3 regions of the Planococcus donghaensis genome follow, and region 3 is predicted to be linked to each of the others. Evidence: riboswitches for the same ligand, from Rfam matches in the RefSeq annotation. Region 3 holds a riboswitch; each other region holds the start of a gene.
The links. A riboswitch is a leader RNA that binds a small molecule or an ion and turns the genes downstream of it on or off. The one in region 3 is predicted to bind S-adenosylmethionine.

Region 1: another riboswitch for S-adenosylmethionine. It lies ahead of metK (methionine adenosyltransferase); the one in region 3 lies ahead of BCM40_RS11945 (methionine biosynthesis PLP-dependent protein).
Region 2: another riboswitch for S-adenosylmethionine. It lies ahead of mtnW (2,3-diketo-5-methylthiopentyl-1-phosphate enolase); the one in region 3 lies ahead of BCM40_RS11945 (methionine biosynthesis PLP-dependent protein).

Annotation. Positions count from the first base shown of each region.
Region 1 covers NZ_CP016543.2:1,163,639-1,165,906, reverse strand. Annotated here, with positions in the region: gene metK (methionine adenosyltransferase) at 1-1,047, opposite strand, end outside; SAM riboswitch class I at 1,250-1,362, opposite strand; gene pckA (phosphoenolpyruvate carboxykinase (ATP)) at 1,634-2,268, shown strand, end outside.
Region 2 covers NZ_CP016543.2:3,200,771-3,203,038, reverse strand. Annotated here, with positions in the region: gene BCM40_RS15680 (2-hydroxy-3-keto-5-methylthiopentenyl-1-phosphate phosphatase) at 1-144, opposite strand, end outside; gene mtnW (2,3-diketo-5-methylthiopentyl-1-phosphate enolase) at 141-1,364, opposite strand; SAM riboswitch class I at 1,440-1,549, opposite strand; SAM riboswitch class I at 1,792-1,945, shown strand; gene mtnK (S-methyl-5-thioribose kinase) at 2,024-2,268, shown strand, end outside.
Region 3 covers NZ_CP016543.2:2,381,943-2,384,210, reverse strand. Annotated here, with positions in the region: gene metC (cystathionine beta-lyase) at 1-24, opposite strand, end outside; gene BCM40_RS11945 (methionine biosynthesis PLP-dependent protein) at 8-1,141, opposite strand; SAM riboswitch class I at 1,216-1,320, opposite strand; gene BCM40_RS11940 (LLM class flavin-dependent oxidoreductase) at 1,897-2,268, shown strand, end outside.

The DNA.
Region 1 (2,268 bases), 1.2 Mb from region 3:
CAAGTCAAAGTTTGCGCGTACCAAATCATCTAATTTGTCTTCATCAACAATGCCAGTTCCAAACGTATCAAATGCAATAGATACAGGATGTGCTACACCAATTGCATAAGCTAATTGAACTTCACATTTATCTGCAAGACCAGCTGCTACGATGTTTTTCGCTACATAACGTGCCGCATAAGCCGCTGAACGGTCAACTTTTGTTGCGTCTTTTCCTGAGAATGCGCCGCCACCATGACGAGCATAACCACCATAAGTATCAACGATGATTTTACGTCCTGTTAAACCTGCATCTCCTTGAGGTCCGCCAATAACAAAACGACCAGTTGGGTTGATAAAGTATTTTGTTTCTTCGTCAATCCATTTAGCTGGTACAACTTCATTAATTACATATTCTTTAATGTTGCGTTGAATTTGCTCTAATGTTACTTCTGGGTGATGTTGAGTTGAGATAACAATTGTATCCACACGAAGCGGTTTGTTGTTTTCATCGTATTCAACTGTTACTTGTGTTTTGCCATCTGGACGCAAGTATGGAAGAATTTCTTCTTTGCGAACTTCAGCTAAACGACGTGCCAATTTATGTGCCAATGAAATCGGCAATGGCATTAATTCTTCTGTTTCGTTGTTTGCATATCCGAACATCAACCCTTGGTCACCTGCTCCGATATCATCTAATTCTTTATCTGTCATTTGGCCATCACGTGATTCTAGCGCTACGTTAACTCCTGCAGCGATGTCTGCTGATTGCTCATCAATTGCTGTAAGAACAGCACTTGTTTCTGAGTCAAAACCATATTTAGCGCGTGTGTATCCAATTTCTTTTACTGTTTGTCTAACAACTTTCGGAATATCCACATAAGTAGATGTCGTGATTTCTCCTGCAACTAGTACAAGTCCTGTTGTGACAGTTGTTTCACACGCAACGCGTGCATTTGGATCCTCGGTTAAAATTGCATCTAAAATAGCATCTGAGATTTGGTCACAGATCTTATCCGGATGTCCTTCTGTTACTGATTCTGATGTAAATAATCTACGGTTTTTCAAAAAATGTTCCTCCTTATATCCTGCGAGATTGCTCTCGAAATTGATACGGTACTCGTTTCCCATGTCAAGTCCGTTCCAGAAACTCTGGATTGAACTTCAAGCCGTTTGTGGCCTTTGCACACGAGGATTAAGGGCATTTCATAAAAAAATCCCTTCACTCATTCTGCATGAGGAAAGGAAAAATCATCATAAGCACCTTTCACTCTTATCATCCAAGGCCTGTTCGCCTTGTGTCAGGTTGGGCACCATCACTACATATGTAGCAGGTTGCCGGGTTTCATAGGGCCTGCCCCCTCCACCAGCTCGGAATAAGAGTATCCGTTCAATTTTTCATCATACGGAAGTAGCACTGCGATGTCAACATTTTATGCAAATTAAATTGACAGACTTTGCATTTAACGTTTAAAAACCACCATAAATTCGAAATGATTTACTATTCTTTCTATATATAGTGTTAATGTCATCCAATTTTTTTAATTTCTGCAGCGGATTAGTGTAGACTAATAAACCTAATGTGTTATACTAATGAACGAATATACATCCTCCCCATTGCTATGGGAATAACAGAAAAGGAAGGTACATATATATGACTTCAGTGAACTTTGCAAACGACTTGAAGGAACTTTTAACTGGCCAAAATGTGCATGTTCAATTATCAGTGCCACAACTAGTGGAAGCAGCAACATCCCGCAAGGAAGCGGTATTAACTCGGGAAGGCGCTGTAAAAGCGGAAACAGGAAAATATACTGGCCGCTCACCGAAAGACAAATACATGGTGGAAGAAGAAAGCTCTAAAAACAAAGTCGACTGGGGCAATGTGAACCGTCCAATCTCAAGCGAAGTGTTTGAAAAGCTCTACGCTAAAGTGATTAAGCACTTAAAAGACAAAGATGCGCTTTACGTTTTCAAAGGATTTGCTGGTGCTGACCACGAATCACGTGTACCTATCCAAACAATCAATGAATACGCATGGCACAATCTATTTGCTCACCAATTGTTCATCCGTCCATCGGCTGAAGAATTACAAACACATGAAGCTGAATTCACTGTTGTGTATGCTCCAACTTTCCAGGCAGACCCTGAAGTTGACGGTACAGCTTCTGAAACTTTCATCATCGTATCAATGGAGCAAAAGATCATTTTGATCGGCGGAACTGAATACGCTGGCGAAATGAAAAAATCGATTTTCTCTATTATGAACTACTTACTTCCTGAAAAAGG
Region 2 (2,268 bases), 820 kb from region 3:
TTCACGTATGGTTATAGATTGATCGAGAATTTGGTTTTTAATAGGTTCCCAACCAGGCGGATCGAATTTTTTCATGATGGCAATGATGTTATCGTTGGCTGTGATCGTGCCATCAAAATCACAAAAAATAATTGGTTTGTTCAATTTTTTGACCCCCATAACTCAAGTGCTGTTTGTAGCTGTTCGTGCTGTTTACTGGCGTTTTGTAAGGTTTCCCCTTGTAGTACGGCATCAATCGCTTGTCTAAAAGCTTGTCCGCCTCCAACCGCTCCAGCTGGATGTCCGTGAACACCACCACCGGCATTAATCACACTATCGATGCCATAGTCAGCCATTAGCAATGGGACAAGTCCTGGGTGAATACCAGCTGATGGAACTGGAAAACTACGTTTTAAGGAGTTTTCCTTAGTCAATTCTTCACCGAGCGAAAGGGCAGAAGCTTTTTCCAATGCGACACTCCCGTAAGGAGATGGGAAAAGTGAGAAATCTGCACCAGCGTAACGGGTCAGTTTGCCAAGTGCGAGTGATGTGGCAAGCCCATAAAAAGAAGAGGAAGTAAAAGCACCGCTGAATGCGGGATGTGCCATCAGCGGCAAAGCAATATCTTCGTCTTCAACGAGCTCTTGCATTACATCCAAGCCGTATGCGTGAACATTGAACAATAGTGCATCAGCACCCAGTTCGCGCGCTTTTTTAGCTTTTCCTCTCAGCTCAGAGGTTCTTCCAGAAAGGTTTACTGCATAAAGTGTACGGTGACCCGTTTCCTCAAAAACTTGTTGCAACACTTCTTTGCCTGTAGTAATTCTCTTTTCAAATGGTGTCAGAGGGTTATCAAATAGAATTTCATCATCTTTAACGAGATCTACGCCGCCTAATGCTTGATGGCGCAATTGAGTAGACAAGTACTCTAAGTCACGCCCGATGACGCCTTTGAATATGCTCATGAGAAGCGGTCGGTCAGTGACCCCAAGTGTATGGCGGATTTCTTCAATACCAAAGCGAGGTCCTGGAAAATGCTTTAACAAGTCATCGCTGAATTCCAGATCCAATAGCTTTACTTCACCATCCAAAGATAATTTTCCGAAAACGGTTGTTAAGATGGCCGGAAGGTCCGCTGAGAAATTTGCTGATGGATAAGCAATTGCAACTTCAGCTTTTATCAAACCTGGTTTTAAGGGATGAGGATTTTCTTCATATTCTTTTATGGAAACAACATTTCCTTTATGATGTTTTAATTGCTCTTGTTCAAGAAGGGGCAGGTTGGTCCAAGATCCAATTGTCAGTCCTAACGCAATGCCTTCAGCTTTTTGCTCAAAGGAACCTGATTTTCCATATAATTGGTAAGTAGCAGTTAAAGTGCTCATTGAATTCACGCTCCTATGTAATGTTAAAAAATAAAAAACCTCTTCAAATAAGAAGAGGTTAAGGGCTTTAACAACTTCTTATTTCTCAGTCATTGTTTCTGACTGCAAGAATTAGCACCGTGTCCATTACTGGACCGGTTGCCGGGTATCATAGGGCTTGTCCCTCCACCTGCTCTAAATAAGAAAGAATATGAAATTGGATAGGTTATTTTTGAAGAGTAATTTAAGTAACTTTAAGTTTTGCTAGTTCGTAAACGCGCTCAGTTTGTTTGAACCTACGTCTAGAAGTAATTTTGATTATTTCACGTGCATAAGAGTCTGTCAACTCTATTGTTGTAAAATTTTTTTTATTGAAAAAATAGGATTGACAGTTAATTCTGAAACATGATAGGATTCTTTTCAGAACTTAATAGCATGAAAAGTAGTACTCTTATCAAGAGCTGGCAGAGGGATTTTGGCCCGATGACGCCCAGCAACCGACCGTAATACCGTTGTGAGACGGGGCGCTTTTGCGCCAGGATGAAATTCCTGTAAGGCACGGTGCTAATTCCATCAGAAATGTAATTTCTGAAAGATAAGAGGCGTAGAATCTCTCTTATTCTGGCCTCTTTCTTTTAGAAAGAGGCTTTTTATATTGCGTAGAAAAGGGAGAGAAAAAAATGACGCTTACTATTCCAACCACTTATAAAGGATTAACTGAAGTGACGGCAATTGCTTTAGCAAAAGCTGTCTATACTTTTGAGCCTACAGCCGAGTTGAGCTGCCGAGAAATTGGTGACGGCAATTTGAATTATGTTTTTCAAATCGAAGATTCGAAAACAGGCAACCGTGTAATTATTAAGCAAGCACTGCCATATGCCAAAATCATTGGGGAAAGTTGGCCGCTCACTTTAAAGCGTGCAAC
Region 3 (2,268 bases):
CTTGGTTTCAATACGATCGGTCATATTCAACAACCTCCTCTTTCAATTTTGAAAATGCTTGTGTTAAGTCAGCGATTAAATCCTCGGCTAGTTCAACGCCTACAGAGAATCGTAGCAGACGGTTGCATACGCCGCGCTTTGTCCGTTCTTCAAAAGGAATATCTGCGTGAGTTTGAGTGGCAGGATACGTGATAAAGCTTTCGACACCGCCAAGGCTTTCAGCAAACGTGATGAGCTTAATGTTTTCTAGAAAGGGTCCAATCCAAGCTTCTTCCTGTAAACGGAAAGATAGCATACCACCTTTCCCCGGATACAATACGTCCGATACAACCGGCTGATGAGACAAGAATTCTGCAATTGCTTTGGCATTCGCTTCGTGTTGTCTCATACGTAATGGTAATGTCTTTAACCCTCGAACTAATAACCAAGAGTCAAAAGGAGAGAGAACAGCCCCAACCGAGTTATGGAATGTGGCTAGTTTGTCGCATATCTTCTCTCCTTTAGCAGCAACAAGGCCAGCCAATACGTCATTATGACCCCCGATGTATTTAGTGGCGCTATGAATGACAATATCAGCTCCAAGCTGGATAGGTTGCTGGAAAAAAGGTGTTAAAAACGTATTATCTACTATTAATAGCAGTTTGTGTTTTTTCGCTAATGCGGCATAAGATACCAGGTCAATTTCCTGCATAAGCGGATTGGTAGGCGTTTCGATAAAAAGAGCCCGTGTGTTTATCGTTATTTTCTTTTCTGTGTCTTCTACGTTTTTAAATTCAGCATATATTGGATGGATGTTATAAGCGGCTGCGAAATGATCTAATAGGCGATACGTACCGCCATAAATATCTTCTGGCACTAATAGTTCATCGCCTGGTCGGAATAAAGACAAAACTAGTTGAATCGCGGCCATTCCAGAGCTGCATGCATATGCGGCATCTGCTCCTTCAAGTTCAGCAAATCCTTCTTCTAAAACAGAACGTGTCGGATTTTTCGTCCGTGTGTAATCATAGCCAGTCGATTGCCCAAGACCTTGATGTTCATAAGCGGTGGATAAGTAGATAGGTGGATTTACCGCTCCTGTCGCAGCATCGCTACGATTCCCTAATTGAACCAATAAAGTTTCTAAACTGTGTTTTGTCATTTTGCTCATCCTCTCCACGATAAAACAGAGGCTTTCTTCTTTTAAGAAGAAAGCCTCTGTTAGGAAACATATTCTTCTCATCTGCTAGGCGAAGCCTATTGGATTTAGCACCGTAGTCTTCGTCGGACTGGTTGCTGAGACTTCACAGGGCCAAATCCCTCCGTCTCTCTAGATAAGAAATATCTTATTAAATTTAGGGTGTTTCTGTTTCGATGTTTCTTATCATAAAACATTTGAAGGCGAAAAGCAAGAGAAGATTTTAATTAGTTTGAATTGAAAGAAAAAAAGGGAGGTTACACGGCAGCTTTCACTTTTCGTGTTGTCTAGCTCTAGTGGCTAGTCCCTCGGGGTCTTAAGTCAGCCCACTACGGAAATCAGGATTTCCTGCGTGTTCTGCCTTAAGCCTGTCGGGACTACATAGCCACTTCCGCTTTTCATGTTGTCCAGTTGCAAGTGCCTAGCTCCTCGGGTCATAAGTCAACCCAGCTGCGTGGCAAAGAACGCCACACTGCTGGTCTGTCTTATGCCTGTCGGAGCTGACCAGGCACTTTCACTTTTCGTGTTGTCTAGCTCCAGCTGCCAGATTCTCGGGTCATAAGCTACTCTAGCTGTGCGGCTGGAAAAACGCCGCTTTGCCAGAGCGTCTTATGCCCGTCGAATCTACACGGCAGCTTCCGCTTTTCTTTCATGAGCAGGAAAAGGGATGTTTTTGTAAAACATCGCTACAATGGAGAGGAATAGGAGTGAAAGTCATTATGTCAAACAAGAAATTCGAAGATATTCCGTTGTCTGTACTGGATTTGGCGCCGATTAATAAAGGTGCGGAAACGGCTCAGGCATTCAAAAATAGCGTGGAGTTAGCACAACATGTGGAGTCACTTGGATTTAATCGCTTTTGGTTAGCTGAGCATCATAACATGCCGGGAATTGGTAGTTCGGCTACATCTGTTTTAATCGGCCATATTGCTGGTGCGACTAAATCGATTCGTGTAGGTTCGGGTGGCGTAATGCTTCCAAATCATGCACCACTCGTGATTGCTGAGCAGTTTGGTACGTTAGAAACAATTTATCCCGGACGCATTGACTTGGGGTTAGGACGTGCGCCCGGAAGTGATCAAGCAACTGCT